DNA from 2 places in the Streptomyces sp. NPDC057697 genome. Region 1 is predicted to be linked to the other one. Evidence: riboswitches for the same ligand, from Rfam matches in the RefSeq annotation. Region 1 holds a riboswitch; the other holds the start of a gene.
What was found. Region 1 has a riboswitch for fluoride ahead of ACFVFH_RS14375 (respiratory chain complex I subunit 1 family protein). Riboswitches for the same ligand answer to the same signal wherever they lie in the genome.
Positions count from the first base shown of each region.

Region 1 (7,639 bases):
CTTACCGTGTGGAAGGTCCCGTCCGCCGAGGGCGCCGGGGGCGTGGAGACCCCGCTCAAGCCCCTCCGGAAGGTGGGGCCGATCAGGATCGTCGACGCGGCCGGGGCCGGCCGGCCCGCCGACCGGGCGGAGCCCAGGGCCGAGCAGTCGCTCGGCCCCGCCGGTGCCGGGGCGCCGGGCGGCATGCTGACGCACAGTGACCTGGACGCCCGGAGCGAGGAGCGGCCGCGCGAGACCTTCGGTGACGAGGCGGCCTGAGCGGCCGGGGAGAGCGGCCGTGCGTACCCGTCCGCAGTGTGCTCTCTGCCCGTCCCTCCTCGCCCTTCCCCGCTGCCGGTCCCTCTCCCCGGGCCGTCCGGGGCGGGCGCGACCGGCGGCCGGGGCCGGGTGAGCTCCGCCGCCGAGGCCGTCACCGACGCCCTGCGGGAACTGCACGCCCGGTTCGCCGGGCTGCGCGACGGCCGGCTCGCCGACTACATCCCGCAGCTCGCGCTGACCGACCCGGATGCCTTCGGGCTGGCGCTGATCAGCATGGACGGCCACCGTTACAGCGCCGGCGACGCCGCCGCCCCGTTCACCCTGCAGTCCGTGTCGAAGCCCTTCGTCTACGCACTGGCCCTCTCCGCCCTCGGGCTCGACGAGGTGTGCCGCTGGGTCAACGCCGAGCCCAGCGGGGAGGCGTACAACGCCATCAGCCTGGAACCGGAGACCGGGCGCCCCGACAACGCCATGGTCAACGCGGGGGCCATCATCACCACCGCGCTGGTCCCGGACACCCCCGACGCCCCGAGGTTCGCGCGCATCCTCGACGGCCTGAGCCGGTTCGCCGGACGGCGGCTGGAGGTGGACGAGCAGGTGTACGCCTCGGAGGCCGCCACCGGCGACCGCAACCGGGCCCTGGCCTATCTCCTCCGGAGCACCGGCCCGCTGCCCGTCGACCCGGTCGCGGCGGTCGACACGTACTTCAGGCAGTGCGCGGTGCGGGTCACCGCACTGGACCTGGCCGCGATGGCCGCCACTCTCGCGCACGGCGGTGTGAACCCGCTCACCGGCGACGAGGTGGTCCCGGAGCCGGTGGCCGCGCAGGTGCTGGCGGTGATGGCGACCTGCGGCATGTACGACGCCTCGGGGGACTGGCTGCTGCGGGTCGGGCTGCCCGCGAAGAGCGGGGTGTCCGGCGGACTGATCGCCGCGGGGCCCGCACGGTTCGGCCTGGCGGCCTACAGCCCGCGGCTGGATCCGACCGGCACCTCGGTGCGCGGGCGCGCCGCGCTCGGTGCCCTGTCGGAGCGGCTCGGCCTGCACCTGATGCACAATCCGGCCCTGGCCGCCAGCACCGTCACCCTTGTCGCCACCGCCGACGAACCGCCCGCCGCCGGGGCCGCGCCGCACGACCGTGCCCCGCGCGAACGGGTCGCCGTCGTGGCCGCGCAGGGTGCCCTCGACTTCACCGCGGCCGAGCGTGTGCTGTACGCGCTGGACGAGGCGCGCCCCCGGGCGGTGGAACCGGTCGTGCTGGACCTGCGGCGGGTGACCGGCGTCGACAGGGTGGCGCGGGCGATGCTGAGCGGCGGGCTCGCCCGGATCGCGGCGGACGGGGCGCGCGCCGCCGTCACCGATCCGGCCCGCCGGCTCGCCCCGCCCGGTGCCGGGCGGCGGGACGGACCGGCCGCCCCGCGGTGCTTCGCGACCCGCGCGCAGGCCGTGGCCTGGTGCGCGGGCGGCGGGTCCGGCTGAGCGCCGGGGCCCGCGCATCCGCGGCGACCGGGTCTACCAGATGGACTCGACCCACTCGGGGTGGTCGATGAACGGGTTCCGGTTGTGCTGGTACTGGTCGAATATGACGTCGTTGCGCCGCTTCTCGAAGGCGTCCGGCGGGTCCTCCTGGCTCCACGTCTTCAGTACCGAGAGCCGGCCGATGTTCGGGGCGGAGCCGTTGGAGACCTTGTCGTTGGGCTCCAGGTCGGGGAAGGAGTCGTCGCCCTCGTAGCGCACCGCCATGTAGAGGAGCATGCGGGCCACATCGCCCTTGACCGCGTCACGCGGCTCGAAGGAGTCGCTGTCGGTGTAGTTGCCCGGTGCGCCGCTGACCGCGCTGCCGCCGTTGTCGAAGTCCTTGTTGCCGCGGATGGAGTTGACGGTGACGTCCTCCGGGCGCAGGTGGTGGATGTCGGTGCCCGGACCGGTGGCGGTGCCGAAGTTGCCGTGGGACTTGGCCCAGACGTGCTCGCGGTTCCAGTCCCCGACCGAGCCGCCGTTGGAGTTCTTGGACTGGGAGCGGCCGGTGTAGAGGAGGATCACGTTCGAGCTGTTGGACGGGTCCTCGTCGGTGTCCTTGAGGGCGTCCCAGACCTGGCTGTAGGACAGCTTGGTCTGGTTGCTGATGATCTTGTGCAGGGCGCTCTTGAGCTCGGTGCCGGTCTTGCCGAGCGCGTCCTGGTAGTACGTGTCGTCGAGCACCCGCAGTGGTGTCGCGGTGGTGGACGTGGCCTCGGGCGTGGCGGCCGGTGCGGCGGCCGCGGTGCCGCCGAGCACCGCGAAGGCGGCAAGGGTCGCCAGCAGCGGGCGCCGGTAACGAAGGTGACGACGGGACATGTGGGGTGTCCTCTCCGGAAATGCGTGCGCCACGACACCGTCACAAGGTGGGGGGCGGCGCCGCGGCGATCGTGTGGTACGTGGTACGCGGGAGCCTTCCACACGCACCGTGACCAGGGTGTGAACAGCGTGTACCTATCATGTGCAGGTCAAGTGAGCGCCGGATCGCGGCGTCGCCGGAGGTCGTGGGGGTTCGGATGCGGCGGGCCGGGCACGGGGCGAGAATGACCGAAAGGACGAGGAGGCGGCATGAGCGACGAGCCCGAATCCGTATCCGCATCGCGGGGAGTGACTCCCGACAGCCTCTTGCACACCGGCGGCAGTGATCATCCGTCGGCGGAGGACCTGGTGCTCGCCTCCGGGCGGGACCTGACCCCGAAGAATCTCCAGTGGGCGGAGCGCAGGCTCGCCCGGGAAGGCCGGTCGGCGATCGACAAGGCGCTGCCCTAGGACCTGTCTTCGAACTGCGGTCGTACGGCCGGAGGCCGGGCCGTTCGGCGTCCGGTGCGTGCGAGCGCAAGGCGGAGGTTCGCCCCGGTACCGGACGTATCGGGACTGGGTGTATCGGGGCGATCCCGACAGCACGGCGAGCGTCCGTGCCGGGCGTCGTACGGCAGACGGCAGTTCGAAGACAGGACCTAGCGGTACCACGGGGTCCCGCGCCGGCGGGACGCGACGGCCCGGCGGCCGGGCGCGCGCGGGGAGCGTGCGGGTGCTCCCCGCGGCTCGGCTAGCCTGGGTGCACAATGAACCGTTTGACGACGTCAGGGGCGGGGTTCGAGCTCGCCCGCTACCCCGAGGACCCGCGCGACCCGTTCCGTGCCTGGGACGCCGCCGATGAGTACCTGCTGCGGCGGCTGGAGGGCGCCGACGGGACGGACCCGGTCGATCTCTCGGGCGCCGTGGTCGTGGTCGGCGACCGCTGGGGCGCGCTGAGCACCGTACTGGCCGGGCACCGGCCCGTACAGATCACCGACTCCTACCTGGCGCAGCGCGCGACCCTGGGCAATCTGGCCCGCAACGGCGTGGACGCGGACGCGGTGCGCCTGCTGTCGGCCAGGGACGTGCCGCCGGACCGGATCGACGTCCTGCTGGTACGCGTCCCCAAGAGCCTCGCGCTCCTGGAGGACCAGCTGCACCGGCTCGCGCCGGCCGTCCACCCGGGCACCGTGATCATCGGCACCGGGATGGTGAAGGAGATCCACACCTCCACCCTCAAGCTCTTCGAGCGGATCATCGGCCCCACCCGCACCTCGCTGGCCGTCAAGAAGGCCCGGCTCATCTTCTGCACCCCCGGCCCGGTCGCGGCCGCCACGCCGAGCCCCTGGCCGTACCGCTACCAACTGCCCGAAGGGCTCGGCCCGGTCTCCGGCCGGACCGTCACCAACCACGCCGGGATCTTCTGCGCCGAGCGCCTCGACATCGGCACCCGGTTCTTCCTCGGTCACCTCCCCGCGCGCACCGGCCCCGACCGGGTCGTCGACCTCGGCTGCGGGAACGGCGTCGTCGGGCTCTCCGCCGCGCTCGCCAACCCCGAGGCCAGGGTCACCTTCATCGACGAGTCGTACCAGGCGGTCGCCTCGGCCGAGGAGACCTTCCGGGCCAACGCCGGGCCGGACGCCGAGGCCGAGTTCCTGGTCGGCGACGGACTGGCGGACCTGCCGCCCGCCAGTGTGGACCTGGTCCTCAACAACCCGCCGTTCCACTCCCACCAGGCCACCACGGACGCGACGGCGCGCGCCATGTTCCAAGGGGCCCGCGCCGCGCTGCGGCCCGGCGGCGAACTGTGGGTCGTCGGGAACAGGCACCTCGGCTACCACACCCGGCTCCGCCGCGTCTTCGGCAACTGCGTCACCGTCGCGGGCGACCCGAAGTTCGTGGTCCTGCGCGCCGTCAAACGCTGACGGCCCCGTCCGCAGGCCCCGTCGCGCCGGGCGCGCCGACCGCCCCGCGCCATGTTGGACGCGGGGCCCACCCGTACCGTCCCGGCCCTTCCGGATTCTTGCAACACGTTCTACTGTGTGCGCCGCCGCACACGGACGACGCGACCGCGAGACTCCCGGAGGGGCCGTGCACCTCGAATACACGCCTGAACAGCAGCAGTTGCGCACCGAACTGCGCAGCTACTTCGCCGGACTGGTCCCCGACGACGCATACACGCGCTATGCGGCCCCCGAGGCCCAGAAGCGCTTCTACCGGGAGACGATCCGCCGCCTGGGCACCGACGGCTGGCTCGGCGTCGGCTGGCCGACGGAGTACGGCGGACGCGGGCTGTCCCCGATGGAACAGTTCATCTTCTTCGACGAGGCCGCCCAGGCGGGCGTCCCGCTGCCGCTGATGGCCCTCAACACGGTGGGCCCGACGATCATGCGGTACGGCACCGACGAGCAGAAGGCGTACTTCCTGCCGAAGATCCTCGCGGGCGAGATCGACTTCGCGATCGGCTACAGCGAGCCCGACGCGGGCACCGACCTCGCCGCGCTGAGGACCCGCGCCGTCCGCGACGGCGACGAGTACGTCGTCGACGGACAGAAGATCTGGACCACCAACGGCGACACCGCGGACTGGGTCTGGCTCGCCGTCCGCACCGACCCGGACGCGGCGCCGCACAAGGGCATCACCATGCTGCTCGTCCCGACCACGGACCCCGGCTACTCCTGCACCCTGATCAACACCCTCGCCTCGCACGACACGACCGCCAGCTACTACGAGAACATCCGCGTCCCCGTCTCCCGGCGCGTCGGCGAGGAGAACAAGGGCTGGCGCCTCATCACCAACCAGCTCAACCACGAACGCGTCACCCTCGCCGCCCACGGCACCATGGCGATCCGCTCCCTCCACAACGTCCAGCGCTGGGCGGCGGACACCCGGCTGGCGGACGGCCGGCGCGTGATCGACCTCGGCTGGGTCCGCGCCCTGCTGGCCCGCACCCACACCCGGCTCGACGCGATGAAACTCCTCAACTGGCAGATGGTCTCCGCGGTCCAGAACGCCACCCTCACCCCGCAGGACGCCTCCGCCGTCAAGGTCTACGGCTCCGAGGCCCGCCGCGACGCCTACGCCTGGCTGATGGAGATCGTCGGCTCGGCCGGCCCGCTCAAGGAGGGATCGGCGGGCGCCGTACTGCACGGCGAACTCGAACGCGGGTACCGCTCCGCGGTCATCTTCACCTTCGGCGGCGGCAACAACGAGATCCAGCGGGAGATCATCTCGTGGATCGGGCTCGGAATGCCGCGGGTACGGCGGTGAGCGCCTGACGTCCACTGAGCCAGTCGTCACGTACCGGAGCGCGCGAGCCCGGCATGATCCGAACGAGAGGCCCTGGGGGGCGGCTCCCGCAGGGCGGCGGCCACGTGGACGTCCGGGTCGCCCCGGACGAGCAGGATCGGGCGCCAGCCCGCTGGTGGGTGCGGTCAGCCGGTCCCGGTTCTCGCGCCGGGAGCCGCGTGGGTCAGCCTCCTGCCGCATCGACCGGCCGCCCGGAGGACGGCTCGGCCCATCGCGTCGACGCTTCCCTTCGGGTGAAGCCACGGCCCGGTTCGTTGACGCCGTGCCAGGGATTGCACACGCTGGTGACCAGGCGATGAGGCTCGCCTGAACCGCAGTTGTGCGCTGCTGATGGCCTCTACCGATCAACCGCACCAGTTTCTCGGTGCCGTATCAGGTGGAGGCGACAGTGACAAGGGCGGACCGGGCGCTACCAGGGCACGGCGATGTCGTCCCCAGCCGATTCACACGGCCGCCCCGCCAGGCGGGGCGGGTGATGCGATGAGTGCGTCTCTGCCACTTCCCCTCGTGCAGGCCCTCCAGCCGCTGACCGTCCTGGTGGCCGCCCCCGGCCTGTCGGGGGTGATCGCGAAGGTGGAGGCCAGGATGCAGGGCCGACGCGGGCCTCGTGTGCTCCAGCCGTACTACGACCTCGCCAAGCTGTTCCGCAAGGAGTCCCTCGCCCCGGCCGGGGCGAGCTGGTTCTTTCTGGCCGCGCCCGCGGTGGCACTGACCTGCTACCTGACGGTGCCACTCCTCATTCCCGTACTGACCAGCTTCGGGTTGCCGCTCGGTTACATGGGCGACATCCTCGGCGGCGGCTTTCTGCTGGCACTCGCCAGCTTCTCCGTGGCGGTCGCAGCGACGGAGAGCGGCGGCCCCTACGCCCAGTTGGGTGGCAGCCGCTCCAAGACATTCGGGGCCATCACCGAACCCGTGGTGCTGTTCGTGGTGTTCACCGTCGCCCTCGTCACCGCCACGGACCTTCCCTACGCACAGGCCGCGACGGTCCGCTCGTCGGCCGACCAGATCATTCGCCCGGCACATCTGCTGGCCGGCGTCGCGCTGTTCCTCGTGATCCTCTACGAAACGGCGCGCATCCCCGTCGAGACCCACACCGGCACCAACGAATTCGGGATGATCGAGGAAGCCCGCGCCTTCGAGCACTCCGGCCCGTACCTGGCCCTGCTCAAGTGGGGCTCGGCGATGAAACAGCTGATCCTCTACACGCTGTTGATCGACGTGTTCATCGCACCCTGGGGCCTGTCCTCCAGCACCGAGGCCACATCCGTGGCACTGGCCGTCCTCGCACTGCTCGGCAAGGCCGCACTGCTGGGCTGTGTGGTGGCCGTCATCGACAACAGCTTCGCCAAGTTGCGCCTTTTCAAGATCACGGAATTCGTGTCGGCGGCGTTCCTGCTGGCGGTGCTGGCCGTGTTCACCCTCTATCTGGGAGGCGGCTGATGGCCGACCTGCTCGCCGCCGACAGCGTACCGACCACGTTCGAAGGCGCCACCAACGCGGTCGCAGTCCTGCTGCTGCTCACCGAGTTCGCGATGCTGCGCGCCGCGCTGTCCCATTCCCAGGTGCGCCTGTACGCGGTGCAGTCGCTGCTTGTCTCCCTGCTCGCGGTGATCGTGGCGGCGGGCCGCGACCTGCCCGAGCTGTACGCCCTGGCCGCCGTGTCGCTCGCGCTGAAGGTGATCGCGGTGCCATGGGTGATCACCCGGCTGCTGCGCGACGCGCAGGTGGAGATCGCGGGATCGGGAGCGATCGG
Region 1 covers NZ_JBHVJA010000004.1:260,653-268,291, forward strand. Annotated here, with positions in the region: gene ACFVFH_RS14345 (hypothetical protein) at 1-258, shown strand, start outside; gene glsA (glutaminase A) at 388-1,737, shown strand; gene ACFVFH_RS14355 (endonuclease I family protein) at 1,771-2,595, opposite strand; gene ACFVFH_RS14360 (hypothetical protein) at 2,845-3,045, shown strand; gene ACFVFH_RS14365 (methyltransferase) at 3,342-4,499, shown strand; gene ACFVFH_RS14370 (acyl-CoA dehydrogenase family protein) at 4,666-5,844, shown strand; fluoride riboswitch at 6,166-6,230, shown strand; gene ACFVFH_RS14375 (respiratory chain complex I subunit 1 family protein) at 6,364-7,326, shown strand; gene ACFVFH_RS14380 (hydrogenase) at 7,326-7,639, shown strand, end outside.

Region 2 (7,639 bases), on a different contig from region 1:
GTGGACCAGCCCTTGCCCGCCAGGAGTCCGGCGGAGTCGGGGCGCGGCTCCCTGGCGAACAGATGGAGCAGGTCGATGCCGATCTGGTCCGCCGTCGAGGTGTAGAGCGGGCTGTCGCGGTACTCCAGCAGGTCCTTGTCGAGCTTGACCTCGTACGCCAGGGCGCTCCCTGCGGCGCTCAGCCGGTCCACCGTGCCGATGAGGTGCGTCTCGGCGGCGGCGGGCAGGTAGAACAGCAGCCCCTCGGCCAGCCAGACGCTCGGTACGGCCGGGTCGAAGCCGGCTGCGGCCAGCGCGGCGACCCAGTCGTCGCGCAGGTCGGCCGGGACGGGGACGCGCGCCGCGCTCGGGGCGGCCGACAGTCCGTCCAGCACCTTGTGCTTGAACGCCAGCACGCCTTCCCTGTCGATCTCGAAGACCGTGCACCCGGCGGGCCAGTCGAGCCGGAACGCCCGGGTGTCCAGCCCGGCACCGAGCAGCACCACCTGCCGGACGCCGCCCGTGTGCACCGACCGGAGGAGGAAGTCGTCGAGAACTCTCGTCCGCAGACCGAAGTAGCGCGCGAACCGCCCCCACAGCGGGTTCGCGTCCCCGTCCGCGACCTGTTTCGGGTGGACCGGCCAGTCGGCGGACGCCGGTGCGGCGCGGACGAAGTGTTCCGCGTAGACGTCCCGGGCCAGCGCGTCGTCGCGGTGGGTCTCGATCGCCCGTGCCGCGGCGACCAGGAGGGCGGTCAGGCCGACGCCTCCTTCCACGCCCTCCACTCCGGTGTTCACAGATGTCGTGCTGACCACTTGGGCTCCCTTGGGCGAGTTGAGTCCGCGAACGGCGAGGATCGCGGATGACGGATCAGCGGCGGACGGTCGGCGCCACCGCTCGGGGCGCTCCGGTCTCCGCGGAGGGCCCGGTGGAGGGCCCGGTGGTGCGCGGTCCTGCGGCCGCCGGGCGGGCCGGGGCGCGTGGTGCCTCGTTCATCCGCTCCTTTCCTCCGGGATCAGGACGGGTTTGACCACGCGGCCCGCTTCGCAGTCGCGTTCGGCCTGGTTGATGTCGGAGAGCGGGTACGTGCGGATCAGCTCGTCGAAGGGGAACCGCCCGGCCTGCCAGAGCCCGGTCAGCCGCGGGATCAGCAGGCCCGGCACCGCGTCCCCCTCGCAGATGTGGGACATGGTCCTGCCCCGGTCCAGCGCGCCCGGCTCGATCGGCAGCGCGGTGTGGAGCCGGGCCACCAGACCGAGCCGGCCGGCCGGGCGCAGGGCCCGGAGCGCGTCGTTGATCAGCGGGGCGGAGGCCGTGGTGTCCAGCGCGTACCGTGCGCCGCCCTCGGTCAGCCGCCGGATGCGGCCGGGCAGGTCGGCCGAAGCGGCGTGCAGCGGGATCGCGCCGAACCGCTCGGCGAGGGCCAGCCGTTCGGGATGCCGGTCGACCGCCACGGTCACCGCTCCGGAGGCCGACGCCGCCATCACCGCGGCCAGGCCCACCGCGCCCGCGCCGAAGACCGCGAGGGTGTCGCCGGGCCCGGCGCGGAAGGAGTTGAGCACGGCTCCGGCACCGGTGAGGAAGCCGCAGCCGAGCGGCCCGAGCAGTTCGACGGGGAGCGCGGGGTCGGCCCGGACCGCGTTGCGGGCCGGCACCACCGCGTACTCGGCGAACGAGGACTGGCCGAACCACCGGGGGGCCAGTGCGCCCCCGGACGCGTCGGTGAACCGCGCGGCGTTCTCCTCGCGTCCCCCGAAGAGGTTGAGCGAGGCGAAGGAGTCGCAGTAGGCGGGGGCGGCGGCCAGGCAGTTCCGGCAGTGCCCGCAGGAGTCGAAGCTGAGCACGACGTGATCGCCCTCGTCCAGGCCGGTGTTCGGGCCGCCCGTCTCCACCACGACCCCGGCCCCTTCGTGGCCGAGCACCGCGGGCAGTGGTGAACGGCCCGCCGAACGCCGGACGGCGAGATCGGTCCGGCACATCCCGCAGCCCGCGATCCTGACCAGGATCTCGCCGTCGGCCGGTCCGGAGTCCAGGACCACCTCCTCGACGGCGAACCGGCCCTCGTACGCGCGCAGTACCGCCGCGCCGAACCTCATCGTCATGGCTCCTCCGGGCAGTGCACGACGAACGGCCGGAGGTTTCCGTAGAAGCCCCACGGCCCGCCCGCGACGCCGAGGCCGCTGTCCTTGATGCCCGCGAACGGCTGGGCGAGGGAGAGCTCGGCGTGGTGGTTGATCCACGCCGTCCCGCACTCCAGCCGGTCCGCGACCGCCTCGGCCCGGTCCAGGTCGGTCCCCCACACCGAGCCGCCCAGTCCGAAACCGGTGCCGTTGGCCGCCTCGACGGCTTCGTCGAGGCTCCGGTACGGCAGCACCGGCAGCACCGGGCCGAACTGTTCCTCCGTCACCACCGGGCTCTCGGGCGGGACGTCGGCCAGGACCGTCGGGGCGTGGAAATAGCCCGGGCGGTCCAGCCGGTGGCCACCGGCCGCGGCTCGGGCGCCGTCGGCCAGGGCCCGGGTGGTGTAGCGCTCGACCCGGGCCAGTTGGGGGGCGTTGTTGAGCGGGCCCAGTTCCGTGCCCGGGTCGAGGCCCGCTCCGACGACGACGCTCTTCGCGCGCTGTGCGAGGGCCTCGACGACGTCGGAGTAGATCCTGGCCGGGGCGTAGACGCGCTTGACCGCCATGCAGACCTGCCCGCAGTTGCGGAACGCCGCGTGGAAGAGCCGGTCCGCGATCCGCTCCACGTCCACGTCGGGCATGAGGACGGCGGCGTCGTTGCCGCCCAGCTCCAGGGTGACGCGGCCGAGCGAGGCCGCCGCGCCCGCGGCGACGGCCCGTCCGGTGGGGACGGAGCCGGTGAAGGTCACATGGCGGATCCCCGGATGGGAGGCCAGGCGGGCCCCGAGGGGTTCGCGGCCGGTGACGACCGTGAGCACGTCCTCGGGGAGGGCCGTGGCGAGCACGGAGGCGAGCAGCCGGGTGGCGAGCGGGGTGAACGGCGAGGGTTTGAGCACCACCGTGTTGCCCGCGGCGAGCGCGGGCGCCAGTTTCGCCGAGGCCAGTTGGAGGGGGAAGTTCCACGGGACGATCGCGGCGACGGGTCCGAGCGGCCGCCAGCGGATCTCGCTGCGCACCGGACGGCCGTCGACGAGGGGCCGGGGCTCGGCGTCGAGCTCGGTGAAGTAGCGCAGACGGGCCGCCGTGCGGGCGATCTCCGCGTACGACTCGGCCAGGGGTTTGCCCTGTTCCCGGGTGAGCAGGGGGGCCAGCTCCGGGCCGGCCGCCTCCACGGCGTCGGCTGCCGCGAGCAGCGCGGTGGTGCGGGCGTCGTGGTCGGCGCGCCAGCCGCGCCAGGCTTCGTGGGCCCGGCCGACGACGGCGTCCAACTCGTCCGGCTGCTGGTCGGGGGCGTCCCCGAACGCCTCGCCCGTTGCCGGGTCGAGGACGGCGAAGCGTTTCCTCACGGTGCCGGGCGTCGCCCGGTGGAGCTGGTCCGTGGCCATGGCGCGGTCAGCTCGCGGTGGGTACGGCAGCCGCGTGTTCCCGGGCGTGCCGGTCCATCTCCGCGCGGAAGGCGGCCACCAGGTGCGGCTGGATCCTTCCGGTGGTGCGGTCGCCGCCCTCGCAGACCGCCCCGCGCACCCCCACGATGTCGGTGCCGATGCGGGTCAGCGTGCCGAGGTCCGCCGCCTTCACGCTGCCCGCGAGTGCGGCGAGCAGGCCGGCTTCGTGGGCCCGTCGTACGAACTCCTCGCAGGCCTCGGGCGGAACGTGGTCGAACAGCCGCGTCCCGTCCTTGACGGCGGTGTCCAGCATGGCCGCGTCGCAGCCGGAACGGCGGGCGATGTCGGGCAGTGCGAGCGGGTTGACGCAACCGATCCGGTGGGCGTCGGCGTAGCCGGAGGCGACGACGAACGCGTCCGGCCGGTGGTCCTTCACCGCCCGGACGACCCCTCGCATGACATCGATGGCCTGGTCGGGCGTCGTGCATCCGTAGAGGCCGACCTTGATGTACGTGGCTCCCGAGACGGCCGCGCCGAGCGCCGCCTGGGCCACCGTGCCGGGCTTGTACGGCACGTCTCCCACGGTGGCGGACACCGGCTTGTCCGCCGGGACCGCGTCACGGATCTCTCTGATGACCCACGGGTAGTTCGCGCCGAGCGAGCCCTCGTCGGGCTTCTTGACGTCGACGATGTCGAGGTGGTCCGCCGCCTTCGCGCAGTCGAGGGCTTCCTCGACGCTGTCCGGGGAGATGAGAAGCAACAATGTGGACTCCTTCCATCGCGTGTCCACCCGCCGGGAGGCGGGTGCGCGATGTCGTGTGGATCCCTTGCGGGTCAGCTCATCCTTCCCAGGCCCCGGGCCCCCCGGTAGGGCGCACGGAGGCCGAAGGGTGCTGTCCCGGCCCGCCCAGCGCGCCGTGCACGCCGGTTCGAACCAGCCCCACCCGAACCGTGGACGCCACCTTCCCCGGGACGGCACCCCGGTCCCCGCGGTCCCGGGGGCGCGGGCTGTCGGCCCGCGCGGCCGGGAAGCGTCTTCAGGGCCTTCGAGGCGACGGTGACGACGGTGACGAATCCGCCGGTGCCGCGCCGGACGGGGCGCGGGATGAAGGCGTCGATGCTGCCGGTGGTGCCGATGTCGACCACCGTGACGAACTCCTCGCCTCCCGCCGGGAGTCCCGCGGCGCGGCTACCCCCACAGGGCCCGCGCGAGCGCCGCTCCGGTGAACGCGGCGCCGAGTCCGGCCACCACGCTCGCCGTGACGTTGAGCGCCGCGTAGAAGCGTGCCCCGTCCTCGGCCAGGCGCAGCGTCTCGTACGAGAAGGTGGAGTAGGTCGTCAGTGCCCCGCACAGCCCGGTGCCTATGAGGAGTTGCACCGCGGACGACGCGGCCCCGGCGGCGGCCGCGCCGGTGAGCAGCCCGAGGATCAGGCAGCCGACCACGTTGACGGTGAAGGTGCCCCAGGGGAAGAGGGTGTCGTGCCGGGACTGGACGGTGCGGTCGGTGAGGTACCGCAGGGGGGCGCCGATCATGGCGCCCGCGATCACGAGCAGCCAGTTCACTGCCCCTCCTTGTCACGGCCGGTGTAGCGGATGACCTCGCAGTCGTCGACGATGACGGCTCCTTCGGAGACGAGTTCGTCGAGCTGGGGCAGGAAGGCCCGGATCCGGTCGGGGACGTCGACGATCACGACGGCGACGGGCAGGTCCTCGCTCAGGGACAGCAGGCGCATCGTGTGGATCAGCGAGGAGGCCCCGAAGCCTTCGATGCCCCGGAAGACGGAGGCTCCGGCCAGCCCGGCCGTGCGGGCCCGGTGGACGATCTCGGTGAAGAGCGGTTTGTGGTGCCACACGTCGTTCTCGCCGACGAGGACGGTGACCCGCAGCGCGGAACCGGTGAGCTTCATGACTTCCTCCATTCGACGACACGGCGTGTCACGGTGACCGCGAGCCCGACCGAGCCGATGGCGGCGAGCAGCGTGAGGGCCAGGTAGGCCAGGCCGGTGCGCGCCTCGTCGCCCTGGACCAGGCGCTGGATGTCGGTGGCGTACGTGGAGAAGGTGGTGAATCCGCCGAGGACACCGGTGCCGAAGAAGGGGCGGACCAGCCGGTGGGCCGCCCAGACATCGGTGATCACCACCATGAACACGCCGATCACGGCGCAGCCGACGGCATTGACGATCAGGGTCGTCCACGGGAAGGCATGGTCCGCGGTGGGCCACAGCAGCGATGCCCCGTACCGTGCGGCCGCCCCCAGCGCGCCGCCGAGCGCGACCGCCGCCACCACGGGGCCCTGCCGCGGCCGCTGGTCGGTGCGGCGCCCGGGGACGAGGAGCTCGACATCCGGGTCGATCTGCTCCTCGTGCAGCACGGGGGTTCGGGGCTCTTCCACGTACGTCTCCTACTCGCCGGGCACACCCGTACAGGGATGCGCGTCGCAAGTAGGGACCGTTGGCGGCGTCGGTGCCGCGGTTCGGGTACGGCGGGCCCCACCGCCGTGCGGTGGGGCGAACCCAGCGCTCCGGGACAGCTTACCGGGCGCCCGGAGTGTTCTCCCGCCCGGCCCGGACCGGCAGTTGTACCGCCCGGCCGGGCGCGGGACACTGGACACATCGGGCGATGGGGCTCGCCGTAACCGCGCCGACGCGGCGCTGATGGCTTCTGCGTGATCCAGCCGACTGGCATTACGGGAGGTGGGCACGGTGCCCCGCATCACGGTCGAGGTCGACTCGACGATCGGGTCCTCCATCGGCAGGCACGGCGGTCCGGAGTCCGGGACGGGTGGGGCGCGGAGCCGGGCCGGGGGCTGGCCGGTGGGCGAGGGCCGGGTGGAGGACACCCTGGACACGGAGGGCCGGTCCGTGCGGACCATGGTCCTCATGCGGGAGCCCGCACGGCCGGGGGACGAGGTGCGGGCCTGGCCCGTGGCGGTGCTCCACCTCAGCGACGGACGGCACGACCTGGACGAAGTGGTCTGCGTGGCCGAGGAGGAACCCTTCGTCGATCTGGTCGACACCAGGGATCTGGGCCGCTGGCACGCGGAGCCCGCCGCGTGGGCGGCGGCGCTGGGCCGCCTCTCCCCCGGCACCGCGTACCGGGTCACCGGCTGCGGCAGCCGCAGGGAGGCCGACCGGCTGGTGGCGGATGCCCGGCACACCTACCTCCAGCTCACCGGCTGCATGGAGTGAGCCCCGCACGCGGAGCGAAGGGAGCCCGGCGGTGACGACGATCATTGACGGCCGTACGCGTCATGCGGTGGCACTGCCGTCGGCCCGCCACCGGTTGCTGCGGATGACTGTGCACCTGCCGATCACCAATGGCGCGCCGGGACCGGTCCACGCGCGGGTCCTCGTCGTCGCGGATGTGCTGGCGCGGACGCTGGAGGCGGACGGCCGCCAGCTGATCCGGGCCTGTGTGCTTCCCGAACCGTCGCCGGAGCGGGTCAGGGCGACGCAGACCTTCATGGACGCGCTCGGAGCGCATCCCCCGGCCGCGTTCACCGGCAGCGCCGAGGAGGCGCTCGACGTCCTGGGAGGCCCGGCGGATGTGAACGTCTTCGGTGACGGACGCCACGATGCCGAGGAAGGGGTGTGGGTGGAGGCGGGACGCGTGGACGGGGCCGGGGCGCAGGGCCTGACTCCGGCCAGGGGCGAGGATCTGCTGGCCGTCAGGCTGGCGCTGCTCGGCCATCCGTACCACTGCCCGGCCACGCTCGCTCCGGACGATGTGGCCGGTGCCGAGCGGACGCTCCTGCGCTGGCGGGAGCGGGTGGCGCACTGGGCGTGTTCGCCGTCGAAGCCGGTGCCGGAGCGGTTCGGCCGCGCGGCGGCCGAGGCGCTGGCCGCGGACCTCGGCACCCCGGCCGTCCTCGATCTGCTGCGCCGCGCCGAGGAGGCCGACGACATGCCGGAGGGCGCGAAGTTCGAGACCTTCGTCTCCCTGGACCGGATGCTCGGTGTGGAGGTCATGCGCGAGATCGGGCGCGGCCCGCTGGCAGGGACGGGGTGAGACGGTGACCGGACCACGACTGAACGTGCTGCGGCGACTGATCGTGCTGCGGCACGCCAAGTCGGCCTGGCCCGAGGGCGTGCCCGACCACGAACGCCCGCTCGCGGGCCGGGGCCGCCGCGACGCCCCTGCGGCCGGGCGGCTGC
Region 2 covers NZ_JBHVJA010000020.1:33,088-40,726, reverse strand. Annotated here, with positions in the region: gene ACFVFH_RS33515 (class I SAM-dependent methyltransferase) at 1-794, opposite strand, end outside; gene ACFVFH_RS33510 (hypothetical protein) at 850-975, opposite strand; gene ACFVFH_RS33505 (NAD(P)-dependent alcohol dehydrogenase) at 972-2,075, opposite strand; gene ACFVFH_RS33500 (aldehyde dehydrogenase family protein) at 2,078-3,484, opposite strand; gene ACFVFH_RS33495 ((5-formylfuran-3-yl)methyl phosphate synthase) at 3,492-4,247, opposite strand; gene crcB (fluoride efflux transporter CrcB) at 4,674-5,048, opposite strand; gene ACFVFH_RS33485 (DUF190 domain-containing protein) at 5,045-5,392, opposite strand; gene ACFVFH_RS33480 (fluoride efflux transporter FluC) at 5,389-5,877, opposite strand; fluoride riboswitch at 6,092-6,156, shown strand; gene ACFVFH_RS33475 (inorganic diphosphatase) at 6,188-6,673, shown strand; gene ACFVFH_RS33470 (hypothetical protein) at 6,705-7,493, shown strand; gene ACFVFH_RS33465 (SixA phosphatase family protein) at 7,498-7,639, shown strand, end outside.
Region 2: another riboswitch for fluoride. It lies ahead of ACFVFH_RS33475 (inorganic diphosphatase); the one in region 1 lies ahead of ACFVFH_RS14375 (respiratory chain complex I subunit 1 family protein).